4 regions of the Paenarthrobacter sp. E2MeOHC11 genome follow, and region 4 is predicted to be linked to each of the others. Evidence: riboswitches for the same ligand, from Rfam matches in the RefSeq annotation. Region 4 holds a riboswitch; each other region holds the start of a gene.
What was found. A riboswitch is a leader RNA that binds a small molecule or an ion and turns the genes downstream of it on or off. The one in region 4 is predicted to bind S-adenosylmethionine.

Region 1 (5,637 bases), 1.1 Mb from region 4:
GTCTTTACCCGGCAAGGGCTTTTCAACGCACTGGTGGTAACGGCGGGACTGTTCGTGCTGGGGGCAGTGGCATCCGCCGTCGGAATCCGGAACCCTCCAAAGGAGGCGGCGCCGGCCGCTGGCAGCGAACCGGATGCAGCGTCCGACGACGGCGGGGCGGTCGGGCTACCCAACTGACCTCATGCGGGGCTTCGGTCACAGGGCGGGCAGGACGCAACCTTCATGGACTTCAGCGCTCTGAACCCAAAGGGCAGACGCTACTTCATCGGCGAGATCGAACTCGCGGCCTTGGGCTCCGGTTCCGATCCTGACTACGAGTGCACCACCGAACGGTTTGCGTCCGACGACTTCAACCGGAGCGTCCAAGGAAATTTCTTCGGCTGCCAGGTACCTGAGGAGATCGGGGTTTTCATCGCTGATCCGGGTGATACGGCCGGAGTGGCCCTGGTCCAGTTCGATCATGCGGTAGGCGTGCGGCAATTCAACGGAGCCATCTGCCGAAGGAATGGGGTCCCCGTGCGGGTCCCTGGTGGGATGGCCAAGTTTGGCAGACATCCGCTCGATGAAGGTGTCTGACACCGCGTGCTCCAGCATCTCGGCTTCATCGTGGACCTCGTCCCAGCTGTACCCGAGTTCTTCCACCAAGTAACTCTCAATAAGGCGGTGTCGTCGGACCATGGAGAGGGCAAGGCGCATGCCTTCGGGAGTCAACCTGATGGCGCTGTAGGGCTGGTGGTCCACCAAGCCTTGGTCCTTTAGCTTGCGGACCATCTCAGACACTGACGAGTTGGCCACACCCAGGCGCTGGGCAAGCTGGGAGGACGTAATCGGCTTGTCTTGCCACTCCGTGTAGGAGTAGATGACCTTGACGTAGTCCTCGATCGAGGAGGAGGGCGTACTGGTCTTCACAACCCAAGCCTACCGTGGCAGGGCGCGGTGAACCTTGACCGCCCGCCAGGTTTGCGTCACGTAGGGCAACTGGACGGTCCCCCCTGGCGCGTGCGCAAGGTGGTGGTACAGATACCACTCGAGGTTTCCCATGACTTTCGCCCGCGTTGCTTCGTCGGCCCGGAGGTAGTAGCTGCGCGACTTGGTCAGCTCCATGATCTCTTCGGGCGTGGTGGGGTCCGCCCACGCCGTGAGGTGGCTCTGCAACCCGGCGAACTCCGGACCGATGGCAGGCCGGAAGCCAGGTTTGTGGACATCTCCGGCGTGCATGATGCGCGAAAGCCTGTGGACCCACGGAACCGACGTATCCAACTGGTTCCAGATCAGTCCCAGGATTCCCTGCGGGCGCAGGATCCGGGAGATTTCGGTGCTGGCGGGGAGGGAGTCGCACCAGTGCCAGGCCTGGGCAACGCTGACGACGTCGAATGCTGAGTCCGCCAGCCCAGTTGCCTCGGCCGTACCCTCCACTGCGCTGACCTGCGGATAGCTCTTCCGCAGTTGTTCCAACATGTCAGTGGAAGGATCGACGGCGGCCACCTCAAGTCCGCGTTCGAGGAGGAGGGCAGTGAACTTTCCGGTACCTGCTCCAATGTCCGCAGCTGTCTCTGCTCTATCGGGAAGGAGCCACGTCAGGGAGTCTGCGGGGTAGCCGGGCCGCACGCGATCATAGTGCTCACCGCCGTCTTGAAAGCTCTGGCCGAGTTCTTGCCGACGTTTGGCATGGAGTTTCGGACCGCGCGGTCCAGCCGGTCCGGGAATGCCGGGCTGTCCGTTTGATGGAGCCGGAGAACGCAATGCCACGCAAAGACTCCTTCACAGGGTCGCCAAAAATATACCCTACGAATTTACCGCAGCAGCGGGAGAGCTTGGATCTCGGGGTTAGCCGCGTCCCTGGTCCACGGTGGGGTTCTAGTCCACGGTGCAGGGAGCAGCGCCGGCAGTGCCGGGTGTGTTGGGAGCCCATTCCGGGTAGGTTCGGTGGTCATTGGCAGGTACCCAGCGGCCCTCGTCCACCACGTAGTCCCAACCCAGCCCGTTGCGCTTGAGTTCATCGATGCCTGCCAGCAGCCTCGTGGCGTCCTCCAACCGGGAGCCGACGCCAAAGCTGGCACGCAAGGAGCCTGAGGGCAGGCCGAGCCGCTTGAGCAGGGGGTGGGCGCAGAAGCGTCCGTCCCGGAGACCAACGCCGTGCTCCGCCGCCAGATACGCGGCGACCAACCCGGCGTCGAATCCTTCCACGGAGAAATTGACGACGCCAATGGTGTCTTCGGAGTCGCTGAAGATCCGGTGGACGGTCACGCCATCGATGGCCTCCAGGCCGTCCACCAGGTAGGAGCGGATGGCTGCTTCATGGGCGTGCCACGCCTCTTGGTCCAGTCCGGCGAGGACCTGCGTGGCGCGGGCGAGGGTTGCCGCACCCAGGACGTTGGGCGAGCCACCCTCGTGGCGGGCGGGACCGGTTGCCCAGCTGACGGAGTCCAGGCGGGCTTCACGGACGGCCCCGCCGCCGGCCAGGTGCGGCGTTCCGGCGTCGAGCCAATCCGGGCGACCAACCACGACACCAGCGCCGAACGGTGCGTACAGCTTGTGTCCGGAGAAGACGATGTAGTCGACGTCCGCCTCGGTGATGTTGATCCGGCGGTGCGGTGCGAGCTGGGCCGCGTCCACCACGATACGGGCGCCGTATTCGTGGGCCAGGGAAGCTAGTTGCGCGATGGGAAGGATTTCGCCGGTGACGTTCGAGGCACCTGTCACGGCAAGCAGGCTTACTCCGCCCTGGGCCAACTCCGTGCGGAGCCTGTCCAATGTTGCTGTCAAGGTAGACGCTGCGACGACGCTGCGGTGCGGGACACCCTGCCATGGAAGGAGGTTGGCGTGGTGTTCGATGTCCAAATACAGGACTTCGCCCGTCGGTAGGCTGTCAACCTGCGGGAGGCATCCCGCGAGAAGATTCAAGGAGTCGGTGGTGTTACGGGTGAAGATCACGGAGTCGTCGGGGCGTCCTCCGACGAATTCACGGACGATGTTCCGCGAATTTTCGTAGACAGACGTGCTGATTTGGGACGCATAACCCGCACCGCGGTGAACGCTCGCATAGTACGGCAGGACTTCGTTGAGGTATGCAGAAACGATGGTCAGGGCAGGCGCCGATGCTCCGTAATCGAGGTTGGCGTACCGAACGTGCCCGCCCTGGATCAGCGGAGCCTGTAACTCTGCACCCGTGACTGCGGAGAGCGGCCTTGAAGCGGCGGCAGCCTGCGCCGGGGTTTCTTCGGCAAGAGAAGGAATGATGTTTGAGTCGAACGTGACAGTGCTCATGGGACCTCACTCAAGAGGGACCCCCATAGGGGGATCCGCGCTTGCCGCATCCGTTCCGGACCGGCCGGGTCGTCACCCGGGGCACCCCACCGCGAATGGAGGGTTGCCGGCCAGCAAACCGGGGTTTAGCGCTGGCACTCGTGACCTGTAAAAAGGTTAGGGCACTGCCCGGGACCGCTCCAAAGCTGATTCGCATTGTTAAGCGCTTTGTTACGTCGGTGGCAGAATCAGGGCATCCGGCGAAGAAAAAACGACGGACACCCCCAAAAGGGGGAATCCGCCGTCGAAAATTCGGAAAACGCGCGCGACCGCGACCGCCCGCAACTGTGCCTCAGAGGAGGTCGTCCAGCCCCGGGTTGAGCCGTTTGAGGACCTCGGAGTGCAGGATCGAGTTGGTGGCCAGGGCGTTGCCGCCGAAGGGGCCGTCTTCGCCTTCCAAGGAAGTAAAACGGCCACCGGCCTCGGTAACGATCGGGACGAGTGCTGCCATGTCGTAGAGGTTCAACTCCGGCTCGCAGGCGATGTCCACGGCGCCTTCGGCCACCAGGCAGTAGGACCAGAAGTCACCGTAGGCTCGGGTTCGCCAGATGTCTTCGGTGAGCCCCATGAACTCGTCGAGGTTTCCTCGCTGCTTCCACCCGGACAGGCTTGAATACGACATCGAAGCGTCGGCCAACCGGGAAACGTTCGAGACCTTCAGGCGCGTAGCGGACGCGAGGGAGCGGCCCATGTAGGCGCCCATGTCCTTGGCCGCCCACCAGCGCTTGCCCAATGCCGGTGCGCTGACGACGCCGACAACAGGTTCTCCCTCGTCAACGAGGGCGATCAACGTTGCCCAGACCGGCACGCCGCGGACGAAGTTCTTGGTCCCGTCAATGGGATCTATGATCCAACGCCGTGAGCCATGGCCGCTGCTGCCAAACTCCTCGCCCAGGACGGCGTCCCTCGGCCGGGAGCGGGACAGCTGACCCCTGATTGCTTCCTCAGCGGCCTTGTCGGCATCGGTGACTGGTGTGAGGTCTGGCTTGGTTTCGATCTGCAGGTCCAGTGCCTTGAAGCGGTCCATGGTCTGGGCGTCGACTGAATCAGCGAGGACGTGGGCAAGGCGCAGGTCATCGTTGTAGGTGGAAACGGGATGGGTCATGCCACCAAACTATCCTGAATCATTAGCTGCGGTGGGGACGTGGCGCCGTAAGGATCAGTTGACGGTGCCCAGTTCCTTGGCCTCTTTGGCTTCAAGCCGGGGGTCCGCACCCAGCAGGCGGCGCAAGGAAGCCAGCCGGGCCACACCGGAGGGCCCTGCATGGCCTTCGTTCACCCAGGGATCCAGCCCGCAATTGATGGCTGTGGCGTCATGCTTGCAGCCACGCTCGCAGGCTTCCGTGCCGGGCTCAAGGTCAGGGAACGAATGCAGGATCCGGTCCGGATCCACGTGCGCAAGACCAAAGGAGCGGATGCCGGGGGTGTCGATGATCCAGCTGCCGGACGGGGCATCGGCAAGTTTCAGGGCCAAGGCAGACGACGAGGTATGCCGTCCACGGCCCGTCACGGCATTGACGCCGCCCGTGGCTCGTTCCGCCCCTGTCAAAGCATTGACCATGGTGGATTTGCCGACGCCTGAGTGGCCGAGCATGACGGTCACCTTGCCGCCGAGGTGGGAGCGCAGCTGGGCCACGGCGTCCCTGTCCAAACGTGCTGATAATCCGTCATCCGAACGCGCGTCAATACCGCTGGCTTCAGTGTCCGCTGTGCGGCTGATGATCACGGGGAAGTCCAGGCTGAGGTAGTTGGCGAGCAATTCCGCCGGATCCTTGACGTCCGCTTTGGTGATGAGCAGCAGCGGCTCTATGCCGGCGTCGTACGCTGCCACCAAGGCGCGGTCGATGAACCCGGTGCGCGGTTCGGGGTTGGCGGCAGCAACAACCACCACCAGCTGATCGGCGTTGGCCACAACCACCCGTTCGATGGGGTCAGTGTCGTCGGCGCTGCGACGCAGCAGGGTGCGGCGTTCTTCAACACGGACCAGCCTTGCAAGCGTGTCCGGGGCGCCGGAGACATCACCAACCAAGGCGACGAAATCGCCGGGGACCACGGGGTTCCGCCGCAGTTCACGGGCGCGGGCGGCGATAATGACGCGTTCATCCGCGGAATCTTCGTCCACAATGGCCCTGTAGCGCCCGCGGTCCACGGTGATGATCCGGCCAATAATGGCGTCATCATGGCTTGGCCGGTCCTTGGTCCGGGGCCTTGATCCTTTTTTGTTGGGGCGGATCCGGACGTCGGATTCGTCCCAGGAGCGTGCATCGCGGCCCATGGTCAGTTGCTGGCCTCGTCCGTGCCGGCGGATTCGAGCATACTTGCCCAGATTTC
Region 2 (5,637 bases), 1.7 Mb from region 4:
GCCGGACGGCTTCTTCCACCAGGGGCTGCCAGGAAGGATCCGCCTGGTCCGCGTTCACCACGTAATGGATGGGCCTGCACGGCGAGTAGGCCAGGGGGGTTCCGTCTTCTTTGACGGCAAGGAACTTGTAGGAGGTACTGGTCCGGTTTACTGGCGCCGGAGTTCCAAGCGGCGCGTCGGCTTCTTCCAGCCCGGGCAATGGGTCCTGGCGTTGTCCGAACGGTACTAAACCGGGGCGTGGAGCCTGGCTCTGCGTGGCGGATGATCCGTAGAGGAACCGCTGCAGGTCGCCGCTGAAATACGCGCCTGCGCAGACAAGGCCGAGGACGCCGAACAGGAACAGGATGGCGGCGATGCTGCTGTGCTTGATCGGTGGACGCGGCGCTGGGGGATCGGGGTCCGGCCACTGGGGCGACCCGTAAGGTTCCATGGAACCCCCTGACGTGGAGGCCGCGGACGGGAGGTGGGGCGCCGCCGTCGGCCGTAGTCGCCAGCATAAGTCCGGACGCCACGGGAGTCCATGCCGGAAGTGGTCGGCTGCTAGATGTCCTTGCGGCAGGGCGCTGATGCCAGGAGGTGCAGGCCGTTCAGGTCGCCGGCCGCGAGGCCGTCCGGGGCACCGATTTCCGGGTACATGAGCTGGACCGGATCATCCACGTGGTCCAAGCCCATCACATGTCCCAGTTCGTGTTGCATGACCGCCAGGACGTAGTCTGCCCCTTCTGGGTTGGCCAGTAGTTCGGCTACCTGCGGAGTGTCCAACTCGAGGCTGCCGGTGATATAGCTTTTGGGTCCGTTGTTGAGCGAGTACATGGTGCTGCCGCCGGTCCCGATGACTTTGTCTGCCAAGGCCGGCGCTGCCTCCGGCGTGGTCCATGAGATCAGCAGGGGAGCCCATCGATCGCCGTATTTGGCGGGCTGGTATGGTTCGCGGCGGTCCACGGGCAACTCATCGGTGCTGCCGTCGTTGACGAACTGGATTCCCGAAGCGGCGGATACCTTGGCGATCGCAGCCTCCAGCAACGCATCGGAGCCTTCCGGCGCGGAGGCGTTGTTCACTACGTAGTGCAGCGGCCGGCATGGTGAATAGCCAACGGGAGTGCCGTCGTCGTTGGTGGCCAGGAACTTGAACGAATCGTTCGCTGTCCCGGGCGCCGGCGGTGAGGCGAGAGGGGCGTCCGCCTCGTCAACGCCCGGCGGCGGGGCGTCGGCGGCACGGGCAGGTTTTGTTTGGCTTTGTCCGCTTTGCGGGGCGCCGGGGACGCTGACCCCGGGGAAAAGTGCGGTGATGCGGGGGTCTCCGTGCAGGAATCCGCTCACCAGGACGGCCACCACTGCGGCGATGCCGGCCATGAGGAGGCCGCGAAGGACCCGCCAGGCAGTTGCCGCACGTCGGTGCTTTGGCGCACGCGTTTCCCGCTCCGAGTCCACGGTTCTCCATTCCTCACGCCCTGGTCACGCGGGGCAGCGCGGAGGACGAACCAACATTACGGGCTGCGGAGGGAGGCGTCCAAACCTAGACGATCGTTGCGCCGAACACCAGGCCCAGCCCATAGGTGGCAGCCGCTGCTCCAAGACCAATGGCGAGTTGCCGCAACCCGCGGCTCAGCGGCGACGTTCCGGACAGCAAGCCCACGACGGCGCCGGTCGCCAGGAGCGCGATGCCCACCAGCACGCCGGCTACCAGCAAAGCAGCCACACCCGTCATGCCGAAAATGAACGGCAGGATGGGCACGATGGCGCCCGAGGCGAAGAAGCAGAAGCTGGACAACGCGGCGCCCCACGCCGAACCGACGGATTCGTGCTCATCGGTGGCCGGCTTCTCTGGCTGCAGGGAGAGGCTGGGGTCGCAGTCGCAGCTGAAGACGCCCATGCGTTCGGCGGCGCGGTGTTCGGCGGCTTCGTGGGTCATGCCCCGAGCCAAGTACACAAGAACCAGCTCGTTGTGCTCGATGTCCAACGAAGGTGCTGCTGTGAGCGTGGCCTGAGTGGGCAACGTGGCGTTAAGCAATTCCCGCTGGGAGCGCACGGAAACGTACTCGCCGGCGCCCATGGACAACGCCCCGGCCAACAGGCCTGCGACGCCGCTCATCAGCACGACAGGGCTGGGCACGCCGGTTGCGGCCATGCCCATGACCAGCGAAAGGTTGCTGACCAAGCCATCGTTTGCGCCGAAGACAGCAGCGCGGAAAGTGCCGGAGAGCCTGTTGCGTCCACGCGTGGCCAGGCCCCGGACCACTTCTTCGTGGATCTGCTCATCGGCCACCATGGCTGCTGTTGCCGCCGGTTCGGTGCCGTAGGGGGAGCGGCCTTCGGCTCGTTGGGCCAGGGCCAGTACAAAGACCGACCCGAAGTTGCGGGCCAGGAAGCCCAGGAACTGGCTGCGGGTTGAGGCGGCCTTGGGCATTCCGGCGTGCTCGCCCAGGAGCTTGAGCCAGTGGGCCTCGTGACGCCCTTCGGCTTCGGCCAGGGCCAGGAGGATTTGGCGTTCTTCGCCGTCGCGCCTCTGGGCGAGTTCGCGATAGACGGCAGCCTCGGCGCGCTCATCGGCCAGATACTGACGCCAGCGGCGGATGTCCGAGGATGACGGGGATGCCGCATCGTTTTTCGAGGCCATGCTGTCGACGGCCGTTGTTTCGGGGGCCGTGTTTTCGGTGGCGGGGTCCGGAGCCGGGCTCGACGAACCGGGGGATTCCTGGTGCTGTTGCACTTTCTCTCCTGTGCTGGGTGGGGTGGTTTCGGCCCCATTGCACGCCCCACACTACCGCTTATTGGCGGGGATTTTTGGCTGGTATTCCTCAACTGGAATGTTCGGCGCACCGTAATTCCGGGCACCCTTGACCCTCGACTGAGGCGGTGCTCAGATGGAAGGACAGGAGCGGGGAGCTCCCCGTTTTCCGGTTACCGGGCTTTGACCGGCCCACGAGACGGAGGTTGCATTATGGACACCACCGAATCACACGCCAGCCACCCGCGGGCGACCATCGAGTCGGACCCAGCCTATGACTACGCCGAGGACCAGGAAGTGGACGAAGCATGGGTGGAAGAGGTGGACGCCCCGGAGGACGACGAACGCGTCGTCCCGATCGATGAAACCGAGGACTTCCGCGAGGAGGACGAAGGGAACTAGGCCTGCACCCACGGGCAGAGAGGGAAGTGCCGCTGCACGCCCTCGCGCTTTCCGGCTGCGGCAACGGTCACCGTCAGGGTCCTTGAGGCCGCACACCATTGCGTCGGCCGGACAGCCTGCGTCAGGGCCCGGGTGATCAAGTGCGGTTCGGGATGCCCAAACCGCGCCGTACCGGCGTTGGAGATGATGGTCACCGTGCCCAGGAAAAGGTCGACGGCGGGAATCACCGTGACCGTGCGGGCTGCGGTTTTGGCAGGGGTTCCTGTGGCCGGCGCACTTGCGGCCGGCGTGGATGCCTGGGTGGTATCGCCTTGGTACGGCAAGGGACTGCTCCTCAGTGGAGTGCTCTTGCCCGCTCGGTTGTCTCTGGTCCGGGACGGGCCGCTTCCTCATCCGAACCACCCGTGAACATGGGGTTGGTGTGTGGCCAGTCGGAGCTTGGCACCACATCTCTTGAAGCTGGGACAACCCTACCCCACCGGGCGTTCTTCCAGGGGACGAAACAACGGCGACGCCTCCCCGAAAAGGGGTGGCGCCGCCGTCGAACGTTGCTCTGTTACTTGCCGTGCACTTTTACTTGTGGCTGCTGACCGGGTGGGCCTCCGGCGGCAGCTCTTCCGAGACAGCACCTGCGACGCGCTTGTCCCATGCTTCGCGAACCGCGGGATCCGTGGGCGGGGTGAGCAGCGAGATCACTACGTAGGCGATGAAGGAAGCCGCGAGGCCGAAGTAGATCGGCTCGTTGGCGTAGACGCCGTCAGCGCTGGGAATGACTCCAACGGCGAAGAAGATCAGCAGGACAAGCGTCAGCACCGAGCCCACTGCCATGGACCACGCGGCGGCGATGCCCGTGCCGCGCTTCCACACCAGGCCGCCCAGGATTGCCACCAGGAGGCCACCTACCAGGATGTCGTAGGCGATGGTGAGGGCGACAACCACGTCCTGCGCAGCCATGGAAATCAGCACGGCTACGATACCGAGGCCAAGTACCCAGTAGCGGTTGGCCTTGACGTCGTGCTCGGGGTTCTCCGTGTCATCAGTGTTGATGGTCTTGCCGAACCAGCTGGCCACGAACGGGACGACGTCTGCACGTGCCACCGTTGCCGCGGCAATCAGGGCTCCGGATGCGGTGGACATCATTGCTGCAACAGCTGCGGCCATGACCAGGCCGCCGATGCCGACAGGCAGGATGTGTGTTGCGACCTCTGCGTAAACCACGTCCTTGCCGAGGTTGGCGACGTCGATGTCCGGGAGCGCTACGCGGGCAGCCAGGCCGATCAGGGCCCCGGCGATGCCGTAAAGGATGCAGTAGACACCTGCGGTGGCGCCGCCCCAGCGTGCGACGGTGGGGGTCTTGGCGGTGAAGACGCGCTGCCAGATGTCCTGGCCGATCAGGAGGCCGAGCGTGTACACCACGAAGTAGGTGATGATCGTCTGGACACCAATGCCGTCGATCTGGAAGAAGCTTGCGTCGAGGCGCTCACGGATGCCGTCCATGCCGCCGGCTGCGTTCATGACGAACGGGAGCATCAGGAAGAAGATGCCTACGGTCTTGATGATGAACTGGACCTGGTCGGCCAGGGTGATGGACCACATACCGCCGATGGTCGAGTAGACGAGCACGATCGCGCCGCCAACTGCGATGGCCAGCCAGCGTTCCCAATCGAAGAGGACCACGAAGATGGTGGCGTAAGCGCCGGTGGACGTGGCACACAGCATCAGCGTGTACGCCAGCATCACGATTCCGGAGGTCTGCGTGGCCTTGCTGCCGTAGCGAAGGCTCAGCATCTGGGAGACCGTGTAGATCTTCAGGCGCTGGATGGTGCCTGCGAACAGGAGGCTGAGCAGCAGCACGCCCGAGCCGATTGCCACAACCAGCCACATGCCGGAGATGCCGAACTTGTAGCCGAGGCCGACGCCGCCCACGGTGGATGCGCCACCGAGGACCACTGCGGCCATGGTGCCGGTGTAAAGGAAGGGGCCCAGGCGGCGGCCGGCCACCAGGAAGTCGCTGTTGTTCTTGGTGCGGGACTTGCCCCACCAGCCGAATGCCAGCATGGCGAGCAGGTACACCACCACGATTGCGATGTTAATAGCCGAAGATTCCATGAGAGGTCCTTGGAGCTGATGCACGGAGGTTGGGGTTTTCGACGATACTCCTGCGAAGCGTCGAAGTCTCTGTGCTGATGATTGGAGATTGGGGATGTGTTGTGTGCCTCACAGACAACACTTGTTGCCTATGAGGATATGTTGTGATCGGAGTAACAGTCAAGATGCTTTGGTCATGGTTCCGCGGATTCTGGCCTTGTTGGCCTGTCTCCCGGCTACTATTGCTCCAATGACAGGGCCACATGACAGGCCTGAAAGGTTCGTGAATGAAGGCTCTACCCGTTGAACCGAGCAATGTTCCCGTTGCCATCGGTTCCAGAATCCGCGCAGCCCGGCAGGCGCAGCGCCTTACCATCGAGCAAGTGGCGGACGCTACCGGGCTGACCAAGGGCTTCCTC
Region 3 (5,637 bases), 2.3 Mb from region 4:
GCACCCACTGGCTGAACGGCAAATCCAAACTGTACTGCCCGTCGTCGTTCTTGATCAGTGTGCGCAGCTCGGCGTTGTCCGGGTTGTTGAGCGACTCGAAGTACTCAACTGTCCAGTGGAACCAGCGCATGCAAAACAGGCGCATGGTCAGTCCGTGCGTCACCAGGAGTGCGTTCGGGGCATAGCTGGGCTTTTGCCAGTGGCGGTAGAGCGTCTCCATGAACGATGACACGCGGTCGTACACGTCAGAGCCGGACTCACCCTCGCGGAACCGGTAGAAGAAATGGCCGTACAGGTTGCGCAGCTCCTTTTGATCTTCGATTTCCCCGGCAATTTGGAAGTTGGCCCAGTCCTGTTCCCGCAGCCGGGGCTCCTCGATCACGCGCTCGATCAGAGGTCCAAGTTTCATCGCTTCCAGGGTTTGGTAGGCCCGCAAATACGGCGATACGTAGACGCAGACCTGCTCGCCATCGAGTTTCCGGCGAAGTGCTTCGCCGGCAATCCGGGCCTGCTCCACCCCCATCTCAGTCAGGGGGATCCGATAATCCGGCACACGGTTGTAGATGGTCGTGTCGGCATTCGCGGCCGACTGTCCGTGCCGGATCATGAAGATTCTCGCTGGGGCGCCCATCCCACCAAGCATAGGTGCGTGGTTCCCGGCAAAGTGGCAGGAACTGCGGGCAAGATGGGTACATGTTCCTTGCTTCCCGCCGCCGGCTGCGCGCCGAAGTACTTATTGTGCTGGGCCTTTCCCTGGGCCAGTCGGCCGTCTACTCCGTGGTGCAATTGCTGGACAAGATGACGCGGGCACCGTTGGCCGACGCCACCTCAACCCTGAACAGGTCCCAAAGCACCCGGGAGTACTTCGACCTTACGTACCAACTGCTGGACATCATCTTCGCCCTGGTGCCGGTGGCCCTGGTGTTCTATTTCCTGTCCATGCATATCCAGGCGAACCGGGATGGTGAGAGCGGTTCGGCCTTCGCCCGGCTTGGCTTCAATTTTGCCCGCCCCGGGAAAGACCTGATTCAGGGTTTGGGACTGGCGGCGGCTATCGGTATTCCATCGCTGGGTCTTTACGCGGCCGGGCGGGCCCTCGGAATCACCACGGCCATCGTGCCCAGCGGGCTGGACGCCTACTGGTGGACCGTGCCGGTGCTGGTCCTCTCGGCCATCCGGCACGCAATCGTCGAAGAAGTGATCGTGGTGGGTTACCTCATGGACCGCTTCGGCAAGTTCGGCTGGAGCATGCCGGTAGCCATCGTTGTCAGTGCCGTCCTGCGGGGCAGCTACCACCTGTACCAGGGCTTCGGGCCGTTCATCGGCAATGTGGTCATGGGGCTGGTGTTCGCGTGGATCTACACCAAAACCAAGCGGGTGATGCCGTTGGTGATTGCCCACGCCTTGCTCGATATCGTGGCGTTTGTTGGCTTCAGCCTGTTCGGTAAGGCGGTTGGCTTGGGATAGGGCCTTAAAATTATCCGGCCGCCATCGGTGGGTGACGTCCTTGGCACCCGCTGATGGCGGCCGAAGTTTTACCGGACATGGTTGACCGGTCCCGGGACTGGCCCGGATGGAGGGGGCTGTCAGATGGTGACGGCCCCGGAGGCGGTTTCGAAGGTGACGGCCAGGATGCCGGGGGTCCCGTGCGGGGCCATCCACTGGACCGCAACGTCCTCAAGCGGCTTTTCCACCGGCTCGCCCAACCACTCGGTGACGCGTTCGGCCGAGCCTGCAATGGTGAGGCTGGACATCTTGACGTCGCTCTCGTAAATCCTGGACGGGTGCAGTGCCGGGTCGCCCTCCCACTTGAGCAGGTACGGGACCTGGGGATCGGCGATCAAGCCGAGGATTCCGATTTGCTGCCACACCAGTTCGCGGCCGTCCGGGAACTTGCGGTTGCCCGGAACAGCGGAGCGGCCAAGCCGGTCTTCGAACGGGGCGAGGTCCTCAACAGCGACGCACCAGCCCATCCACCCTCCTCCGGCAGCTGAGCGTGCACGAACTGCTTGGCCAAATGGTGCTTTGTCTGAAGCAGGGTGGTCCAGGACCTCCACCACTTCAAGGTACTTGTTATCCGCAAGGGGAATGATCATGTTCCGGGTACCGAAGCGCGGGTGCACTCCGCCCCGGACAGCGTCCACTCCCAATGCCGCGGAAATTCGTTCGGTAGTGGCCAAAAGGCCATCTCGTTCACAGGCGTAAGAGACGTGATCCATGCGCATGGCTTCATCTTGGCACTTTGTGATCGGGGTCTCAGCTAAGTCAAGCCTAACTAAGGTGGGATGTGTATAAACCGTGACGGTGGGCGTCATGGAGGGACGCGAAAAGACCGAAAGATTCCACCGGCGTCACAAAGCTGTCCTAGCCTCCGGACAGTTCCTAGACTGGCCCCAGCTCACATCGCACCACATTCCCGCCAAACCCATGCGTTATGAAGAGGAGAACTCCATGTCCCAAGGATGGTCTTTCGAAACCCGCCAGATCCACGCAGGCCAGGAGCCCGACTCCGCCACAGGCGCGCGGTCGCTGCCGATCTACCAGACCACTTCCTTCGTGTTCCCCAGCGCCGAAAGTGCCGCCAACCGCTTTGCCCTGGCCGAACTCGCACCCATCTATACCCGGATCGGCAACCCGACGCAGGATGCTGTGGAGCAGCGGGTTGCGAGCCTTGAAGGCGGACTGGGCGCACTCTTGCTCAGCTCCGGCCAGGCTGCCGAGACATTCGCCATCCTGAACATCGCCGAGGCGGGGGACCACATCGTAGCGAGCCCCAGCCTGTATGGCGGTACCTACAACCTGCTGGCGCACACGCTGAAGAAGTTTGGTATCTCGGTCACGTTCGTCGGGGATCCTGACAACCTGGACCAATGGCGTGACGCTGTCCAGCCGAACACCAAGCTGTTCTTCGGCGAAGTGGTTTCCAATCCCCGCCAGGATGTGCTGGATATCGAAGGCATCGCCCGTACGGCACATGAGGCCGGTGTGCCCCTGATCGTCGATAACACCCTGTCCACGCCGTACCTCATCCGACCCATCGAGTGGGGCGCGGACATCGTGGTCCATTCCGCAACAAAGTACCTGGGTGGCCATGGCTCCGCAATCGCCGGAGTGATCGTGGACTCCGGCAACTTCGACTTCGGCAAGGACCCGGAGCGTTTCCCTGGCTTCAACACGCCGGACCCGAGCTACAACGGACTCGTCTACGCCCGGGACTTGGGCAAGGACGGCGCGCTGGGTGCCAACCTTTCCTACATCCTGAAGGCCCGCGTCCAGTTGCTTCGCGACCTTGGCTCGGCTGTGTCCCCGTTCAATGCCTTCCTCATTGCCCAGGGCCTGGAGACGTTGAGCCTGCGCGTGGAACGCCACGTAGCGAACGCCACCAAGGTTGCCCAGTGGCTTGAAAGCCACGACGACGTCGAATCGGTGGCCTATGCGGGCCTGCCGTCCAGCCCGTGGTACGACCGCGGCCGAAAGTATGGCCCCAAGGGCACCGGCGCAATTGTTGCCTTCAACATCAAGGGCGGCGTGGACGCCGGCAAGCGCTTCGTGGACGGATTGGAACTGCACTCCCATGTCGCCAACATTGGCGACGTCCGTTCCCTGGTCATCCACCCGGCGTCCACCACTCACAGCCAGCTGACGGTGGAACAGCAGGTCGCTGCCGGCGTCAATCCCGGCCTGGTCCGCTTGTCCGTAGGCATTGAGCACGTCGATGACATCATCGCCGACCTCGAAGCCGGATTCAGGGCTGCCAAGGGCGCCTGACGCCCGGGCTCATCACCTCCGCCGGGAACGCCGCCCGCGCCGACGATTATTCGCCGGGCGGCACTTCCGGGTGCTTCTTCGTGAATGAAGCTGGCCCAAACCGTCACACTGTTGTCACATTCTTCGCCAGAACCGCCCTGCATTTCCTAGACTCTTCGTATTAGGTCATGAGTGCCAGCACACAGCCCCGGCTTGCTGGCCGGCAACCCTCCTCCGCGGTGGGGTGCCCCGGGTGAAGACCTGGCCTGTTCGCACGCAAGGCGACGGGCAAGCGCGAGGATAGGTGTCAAAGGAATGACCATTACTGCTACAGCCCTTCCAAAATCCGGAGAAGAAGACGGAACCGTCAAGTATGCCGGGATCGGACCGCTGGAACTTGAAGCCGGCGGACTCCTTCCGGACGTTGTCCTGGCGTATGAAACCTGGGGCCGGCTGAACGCGGACGCGTCCAACGCCGTGCTCATCGAGCATGCGCTCACGGGCAGCACGCATGTCGCCCGTGGAGCCACTGACGAAGAAGGCTGGTGGGAGCAGCTGGTGGGGCCTGGTGCCACCATCGACACCGACAAGTTCTTCGTCATCTCCATCAACATCGTGGGTGGCTGCTATGGGAGTACCGGACCATCGTCGGAAGCGCCGGACGGCAAGCCCTGGGGCTCACGTTTCCCCTTGATCACCCTGCGCGACAGCACGGAGGCCGAAGCGCGACTGGCTGATGCCCTGGGTATCGATGCCTGGCATGCTGTGTTGGGCGGTTCGATGGGCGGCGCCCGGGCACTCGAGTGGGCCGTGACATTCCCGGACCGCGTCAAACGCTGCGCCGTCATCTCGGTGGGCGCCTACAGCACGGCCGAGCAGATTGCCTTCGCGCAAGCCCAGACTTTGGCGATCAGGCAGGACCCGAACTTCAACAACGGCGACTACTACGGCGGCTCTGCGCCCGAGCACGGTCTCGCGCTGGCCCGGCGCATCGCCCACATCACCTACCGCTCAGCACTGGAGCTGGATTTCCGCTTTGGCCGGCAAGCCCAGCACCAGGAGACACCGCTTGCTGCCGCGGTGTTGGGGGAGCGTGGCCGCTACCAGGTGGAAAGCTATTTGGACCACCAAGGGACAAAGCTGGTGCGCCGTTTTGATGCCAACAGCTATATCGCCATCACCGAGGCCCTCATGTCCCATGACGTCACGCGTGGCCGCGGCTCGCTGGAAGCGTCGTTGTCGCGGACCACAGCTGAGTTTTTCGTAGCGGCAGTGGACAGCGACAGGCTCTACTTCCCGGCGCAATCGCGTGAATTGGCTGCTGCGCTCCCGGGCGACGTGCCGGTACAGGTCATTGAGGCACCCATTGGCCACGACGGGTTCCTCACCGAAATCGGGCAGCTTTCAAGCCAACTTCGCCAGGCGTTCTTCGCCTAAGCCTCCGGACGTATCAAACGGCTTAGCCGTTCATGATGTCGGCGCGCTGCTTCATGTAGTCCTCCATGGCGATCTCGCCGTTGCTGAACTTCGCGTCCAGTTCTGACAGCTTCCGTGCCCGGTAGCCCTGCGGCTCGGAACCGCTGGATGCCGGGAACGGCGCAGGGGATGAAGGGCTCGACGGCGGCCCGGCCTGCGGTGGCGCATCCGCGGGGCGGACGACGACCGGCTCGGATGGGTAGCCGGGGTAATTCTGTTGCGGGAAGTTCTGTGGGGGATAGCCCGGACCCGGCAGGTTCTGCTGCGGGTACCCGGGGCCGCGGAAGTCGCCATGCTGGATCCGACGCGCCCGGGAGCGGTTGTACATACGGATCCCGAGTGGGATCAGCCACGAGCAGACGATGATCCAGAAGATCAGATTGTTCACAGTGCAGGCCTCCTAGGTCTTCTCCC
Region 4 (5,637 bases):
TCGACGAACTCCTCCGCCTTTTCGTAGCGAAGATCGTGCTCGATCTGCTGGTCCAGCCCGTAATTCTGCGCGGCGAGGTCACTGCCGGAGGTAACGACGTTCCACCCCAGCTGCCCCTCGGAAAAATGCTGCAACGTCGCGAGGAGACGGGCGGCTGTGAAGGGCGGGTAGAAGGAAGCGCTGACCGTCGGCACGATGCCCAGGTGTTCGGTGGCGGCGAGAAGGTACGGGACCAATGCCAGCGGATCATGTTTGGGCGCGAAGGACGCGTGGGCCAAGGACACCTCGGCCGAACCGCCATACGTATCAGGAACCGTGAGCGAGTCCTCGATGATGAACAGGTCCAGGCCGGATCGTTCAAACGCCCGGACTGCCTCCTGGTACAGGGCGGGTTTTTTCCAGTCGTAGCCCAGGCCGTAGCCGGGCGTACCCCAGCCCTGGACACCGAATCCGTGGCCCACAAACCATCCAAAGTGCAGCATGGGCTTGAGTGTAGAACTGCTCTGTCCGTTCACCACGACCTGATTTCATGCGAAGTTACAGGGGGTCGTACTGGGTCAATTATGCTCCCGGGACGTCACAATTGGACGTGCCCCGGACCGTCCCGGTTTCCACATACAGCGGTCGCCTTGTTCCGCAGACAGGAGGCGTCGGGAATGATCGCTGTATGAGTGCATCAACCGCCCGCCCTTCGGCCAAAGACAGGCTGTCCAGCGTCTGGGCCCTCAAGGGCTACAAGCGTGAATGGCTGCGGCATGACATCATCGCCGGCGCCGCGCTGTTTGCCCTGCTGGTGCCCGCCGGGATGGCTTATGCGCAGGCAGCCGGGCTTCCACCTGTCACCGGACTCTACGCGACCGTTGTGCCGTTGCTCGCCTACGCCGTCGTAGGGCCTTCCCGCATCCTTGTCCTGGGACCCGACTCGGCCCTGGCCCCGCTGATCGCCGCGGCGATTGTGCCGCTGGCGGCGGGAAGCAGCGGCAAGTCGGTGGCATTGGCAGGACTCTTGGCCGTCCTGGTGGGTGCCTTCATGCTCGCGGGCTCAGCCTTGAAGCTCGGGGCAGTCACGGGCCTGCTGTCCAAGCCGATCCGGCTTGGGTACCTCAACGGGATCGCCCTTTTGGTAGCGCTCTCGCAGCTGCCGGCGTTCCTGGGGATAGAGGCCGACGGCGACATCTGGCACAAGCTCGCGAAGGTCACCACTGGGGTGCTGGGCGGCGAGGTCAACATCACCGCGCTGCTGTTGGGCGTGGCCTCGCTGGCATTGATCTGGGTCCCAAGGGTCCTGAAATGGAAGGTTCCGGGCGTCCTGCTGGCGGTGGTTGGCTCCTGCGTTGCGACGGCGGTCTGGGGCCTCAACGACGACGTCAAGGTCACCGGGGAATTGCCCCAGGGCCTGCCGATGCCCGCGCTTGGCGGCATTGGCTGGGCAGACGCGTTAACGTTGCTGCCCGCCGCCGCCGGCATTGCGCTCATGGTCTTCGCGGATACGGGAGTGCTGTCCCAAACCCTGGCCGCGAAGGAAGGCAAGCGGGTGTCCGGCAACCGGGAGATGGCAGCGCTCGGGGCGGCCAATGCTGCCACCGGCTTGCTGGGGGGATTCCCGATCTCCGGCAGCGCCTCCCGAACCCCTGTCGCCGTGGACGCTGGTGCCAAGTCCCAGATGACCGGCGTTGTGGGAGCGGTGCTGGTGCTGGCCTTCATGCTGTTGGCTCCGGGCGTGACCGCGTATCTGCCTTCGGCAACTCTGGCCGCCGTCGTGATTGCCGCGGCGATTGCCTTGGCCGATCCAACAGGCGTCCGGCGGCTCCTGAGCCTGAGCCGGAGTGAATCCGTAGTAATGCTCGCCGCGTTCCTGGGAGTTCTCACAGTGGGCGTTCTCCAGGGCATCGTCGTAGCCGTAGCCTTGGCGCTCCTGGATTTCGTACGCAGGGCGTGGGACCCGTATCGAACAGAGCTCGGCTCCGAGGAAGGCCTGCCCGGCTACCACGACCTCGAGAGGCACCCTGGTGCCGAACGCATCCCCGGCCTCCTGATTTTGCGCTTCGATGCGCCCCTGTTCTTCGGGAACGGACAGGTCCTGGCAACCTTCGTTCGCGAGCAACTGGACGAATCCCCTGACGAGGGCGAACATCCCATTACCCACGTCGTCCTCGCCGCTGAGCCCATCACCGGGATCGACACCACAGCCCTGGACGATCTGGTCACGCTGGACGAATGGCTCGCAAGCAAAGGCGTGGACTTGGTGTTCGCCGAGCTCAAAGGACCGGTGAAGGACAAGTTGATCCGCTTGGGCACAGCGGCCCGTTTCACACCCGCCCATTTCTTCCCCACTGTCGGGGCCGCGGTGCGCGCGCTCAGGCGCGAATAGCTCCAGCCTCTCCGATTACGCAACATGACGAGGGTGCAGGTACGTGCAAGTGCAGCCCGACGCCCGCGGATGTTACGTTTTTCTTGAGTAATGAGTACCAGCGCAAAGCCCTGACTTGCTGGTCGGCAACCCTCTCTCCGGCGGGGTGCCTCAGGTGACTACTCGGCGTATCGACAACTCGAACTGCAAGCGTGACTGAGGAGCACAGCAATGCCTGAACCCACTGAAGAAAAACTCTCTTACCGCCTGATTACAGGCCCGGATACCCGTGATTTCTGTGAGCGTATCCACAACTCGCTGGCAGAAGGCTACGTACTCCACGGCAGCCCGGCCGCCACGTTCAATGGCACCGACGTCATCGTTGCCCAGGCCGTCGTCCTTCCGGCCGCGATTGCCACTGCGGATGCCGCCGTCGCCAACGCCGTTGACCAGTTGGAGAACTACGACGACGAAGAAGCATTCGAGGGCCACGCATGAGCTACGCAGGTGACCTGACCCCGCAGGACGCGTGGGCCAAGCTTGAAGAAGGCGCCATCCTGGTGGATGTACGCACCGAGGGCGAGTGGGCCCACATCGGTATCCCGGACACCAAGGCAACCGAGAACGATCCCCTGTTCATCCAGTGGAACCTCGCTGGCGGCATCCCCAATTCCCGTTTCATCGAGGACCTGCAGCAGCAGGCGCCCGAGGACGACACCGTGGAGCTCGTCTTCATTTGCCGCTCGGGCCAGCGCTCAATCTCCGCCGCCATCGCTGCAACGCAGGCCGGTTTCACTGCCTACAACGTCCTTGAGGGCTTCGAAGGCGAACCGGACCGCTACGGGGAGCGCACGGTCAATGGTTGGAAGAACCGTGGCCTGCCGACGAATCTGGGGACCGAGTAAGTGACGTTCAATCCCGACGCCGCCGGCTGGAGCCCTGACACCCAGGCCGTCCGCGGCGGCCTTGACCGCACAAATTTCCAGGAAACGGCCGAACCCGTGTTCCTGAACTCCGGCTTCGTTTACGAATCCGCCGCAGCTGCCGAACGGGCCTTCACCGGTGAGGACGAACGTTTCGTCTACTCCCGCTATGGCAACCCTTCCGTGGCCACGTTCCAGGAGCGCTTGCGCCTGCTCGAAGGAACCGAGGCATGCTTCGCCACCGCGTCCGGTATGTCCGCAGTCTTCACCGCCTTGGGTGCGCTGTTGGCTGCCGGTGACCGCGTTGTTGCTGCCCGCTCCTTGTTCGGATCCTGCTTCGTGATCCTGAACGAGATCCTCCCGCGGTGGGGCGTCGAGACCGTTTTTGTGGACGGCCCGGACCTGGACCAGTGGCGTGAGGCCCTCTCGGAACCGACCACCGCGGTCTTCTTCGAATCGCCGTCCAACCCCATGCAGGAGATCGTCGACATCGCTGCCGTCAGCGAACTGGCGCATGCCGCAGGGGCGACGGTCGTCGTCGACAATGTCTTTGCCACTCCCCTGCTGCAGCGCTGCGGTGAGCTGGGCGCGGACGTGATCGTCTATTCCGGCACCAAGCACATCGATGGCCAGGGACGTGTGCTCGGCGGCGCGATCCTGGGCACCAAGGAATTCATCGATGGCCCGGTCAAGCAGCTCATGCGACACACCGGTCCTTCGCTTTCCGCCTTCAACGCCTGGGTCCTCACCAAAGGCCTGGAGACCATCGGGCTGCGCGTAAACCACAGCTCGGCGTCCGCTTTGAAGATCGCGGAGTGGCTTGAGCAGCAGCCCGCCATCAGCTGGGTCAAGTACCCCCTGTTGAAGTCACACCCGCAATACGAGCTGGCCGCGAAGCAGATGAAGGCCGGCGGTACGGTGCTGACGTTCGAGCTGCTCCCTTCCGCGGGACGTTCTGCCAAGGATTCCGCGTTCGCGCTGCTCGATGGCCTCCGCGTCATCGACATCTCCAACAACCTTGGCGACTCCAAGTCCCTCATCACCCACCCCGCCACCACCACCCACCGGGCCATGGGTCCGGAGGGCCGCGCGGCCATTGGACTCAGCGACGGCGTCGTCCGTTTGTCTGTGGGCCTGGAGGACGTGGACGACCTCATCCTGGATCTGGAGAAGGCCCTCAAACAGGTCTAGCCTTGCTGCCATGAGCGGGAACCATCCCTATCGCCGTGCCGGAGCGGTCATCGTTGCCGGCACGGTGGTGTGGTTCGTTGGAATCTCGCCGGTCTCCCGCGTCTACATCACCCCGGACGACGCCGAACGCCTGCGCATGCTGACAGCCAGCCAGCGCAGCTGGATTGCGGGGCAGCACCTGACCGCTGTGGGAACCGTCGCAGTCCCGGAGGGACTCGCCTACCGCCGGGGATCCAACACGCCGTTCCTCACGTACTCCGCGCTGCACGTTGTGGCGTTGGCAGCTCTCGGCGGGAGCCTTCTCTCCCTGCCCGTCCAACGGTGGATCGGTGTCACGGCCGCGGCCAGCGCACCTGTCTATGGCGCCATCCTGGTAGCTAAGAAGGACATCCCGCCGCTCTTCTTCTACTTGGTGGAGGGACTGACCGGTGCCTACCTGATGACATGGGAGGAATCCGAAGCCGACAAGCCTAGGGCCGCCTGACCCGGGTCAGCATGGGCGCCGGCTCCCTACGCGCGTCAGCGGCGCAGCCGCGCACCGTCAGCTTCGCAGCATGCCCGACGACGGCGGCCAAGGCTTGGTTGGTGGGCGGACTGCCCGGCTGGCTTTGCCGGTCCCGCTGCCTTTTGTTGTAACGCACCGCGGCTTCGCGTTGCTCATGGGCCCCGTTGCCTCGTTCAAGCAAGGCCGAGATCCCCGCTTTGACCAGCTCCAATTCGCTGTGGTCATCCAGGACCGGGCTCACGTAGTCCACCAGCGCCCACACAACCTCCGACGCCGGCCGGGGACGGAAATCACCGAAGTCCAGGAGATCTCCGCGCAGCCCTGAATTACTGGCTTGCCAGCTCGCCATCCGCAGGAGTGCCGTGGGCACCGCTGTGGGCTCAACTCCGTCGAGCATTTCCAAAGAAGCCGTCTCCACCAAAGCCCGCACCAGCACGGCAATCAATGCCGCGTCTTCGGCGCGGAGGCAGACATCGGCCACGCGGACCTCCACGGTGGGGTGGTTCGTGGAAATGCGGGCGTCAAAGTAGATCATGCCCTCATCCAGGATGACGCCTGTTTCCAGGAGTCGTTTCACGATGCGTCGATAGGCGGTGAGCGAACCGAAAATGGCCGACGGTCCGGAAGTGGGCCACCGGTTCCATGCCTGCGTGCGGTAGCTGTCGAAA

Region 1: linked by a shared signal. The riboswitch ahead of ACSSVG_RS18315 (aminotransferase class V-fold PLP-dependent enzyme) and the one ahead of ACSSVG_RS13100 (DUF1737 domain-containing protein) in region 4 are both predicted to bind S-adenosylmethionine.
Region 2: linked by a shared signal. The riboswitch ahead of ACSSVG_RS04765 (hypothetical protein) and the one ahead of ACSSVG_RS13100 (DUF1737 domain-containing protein) in region 4 are both predicted to bind S-adenosylmethionine.
Region 3: linked by a shared signal. The riboswitch ahead of metX (homoserine O-acetyltransferase MetX) and the one ahead of ACSSVG_RS13100 (DUF1737 domain-containing protein) in region 4 are both predicted to bind S-adenosylmethionine.

The regions. Positions count from the first base shown of each region.
Region 1 is NZ_CP196673.1:3,937,808-3,943,444, forward strand. Features, by position in the region: gene ACSSVG_RS18300 (MFS transporter) at 1-177, shown strand, start outside; gene ACSSVG_RS18305 (metal-dependent transcriptional regulator) at 196-909, opposite strand; gene ACSSVG_RS18310 (class I SAM-dependent methyltransferase) at 919-1,743, opposite strand; gene ACSSVG_RS18315 (aminotransferase class V-fold PLP-dependent enzyme) at 1,858-3,267, opposite strand; SAM riboswitch class IV at 3,300-3,413, opposite strand; gene hisN (histidinol-phosphatase) at 3,599-4,411, opposite strand; gene rsgA (ribosome small subunit-dependent GTPase A) at 4,466-5,581, opposite strand; gene aroA (3-phosphoshikimate 1-carboxyvinyltransferase) at 5,584-5,637, opposite strand, start outside.
Region 2 is NZ_CP196673.1:1,041,216-1,046,852, reverse strand. Features, by position in the region: gene ACSSVG_RS04785 (matrixin family metalloprotease) at 1-430, opposite strand, end outside; gene ACSSVG_RS04780 (matrixin family metalloprotease) at 541-1,431, opposite strand; gene ACSSVG_RS04775 (VIT1/CCC1 transporter family protein) at 1,517-2,617, opposite strand; gene ACSSVG_RS04770 (hypothetical protein) at 2,942-3,130, shown strand; gene ACSSVG_RS04765 (hypothetical protein) at 3,127-3,453, opposite strand; SAM riboswitch class IV at 3,470-3,589, opposite strand; gene ACSSVG_RS04760 (sodium:solute symporter family protein) at 3,704-5,239, opposite strand; gene ACSSVG_RS04755 (helix-turn-helix domain-containing protein) at 5,506-5,637, shown strand, end outside.
Region 3 is NZ_CP196673.1:485,909-491,545, reverse strand. Features, by position in the region: gene ACSSVG_RS02285 (histidine phosphatase family protein) at 1-631, opposite strand, end outside; gene ACSSVG_RS02280 (CPBP family intramembrane glutamic endopeptidase) at 694-1,467, shown strand; gene ACSSVG_RS02275 (VOC family protein) at 1,587-2,225, opposite strand; gene ACSSVG_RS02270 (bifunctional o-acetylhomoserine/o-acetylserine sulfhydrylase) at 2,452-3,768, shown strand; SAM riboswitch class IV at 3,932-4,048, shown strand; gene metX (homoserine O-acetyltransferase MetX) at 4,063-5,184, shown strand; gene ACSSVG_RS02260 (DUF2076 domain-containing protein) at 5,207-5,611, opposite strand.
Region 4 is NZ_CP196673.1:2,789,007-2,794,643, reverse strand. Features, by position in the region: gene ACSSVG_RS13110 (NtaA/DmoA family FMN-dependent monooxygenase) at 1-515, opposite strand, end outside; gene ACSSVG_RS13105 (SulP family inorganic anion transporter) at 668-2,371, shown strand; SAM riboswitch class IV at 2,458-2,569, shown strand; gene ACSSVG_RS13100 (DUF1737 domain-containing protein) at 2,582-2,848, shown strand; gene ACSSVG_RS13095 (rhodanese-like domain-containing protein) at 2,845-3,255, shown strand; gene ACSSVG_RS13090 (O-succinylhomoserine sulfhydrylase) at 3,256-4,464, shown strand; gene ACSSVG_RS13085 (hypothetical protein) at 4,475-4,948, shown strand; gene ACSSVG_RS13080 (glutamate--cysteine ligase 2) at 4,935-5,637, opposite strand, start outside.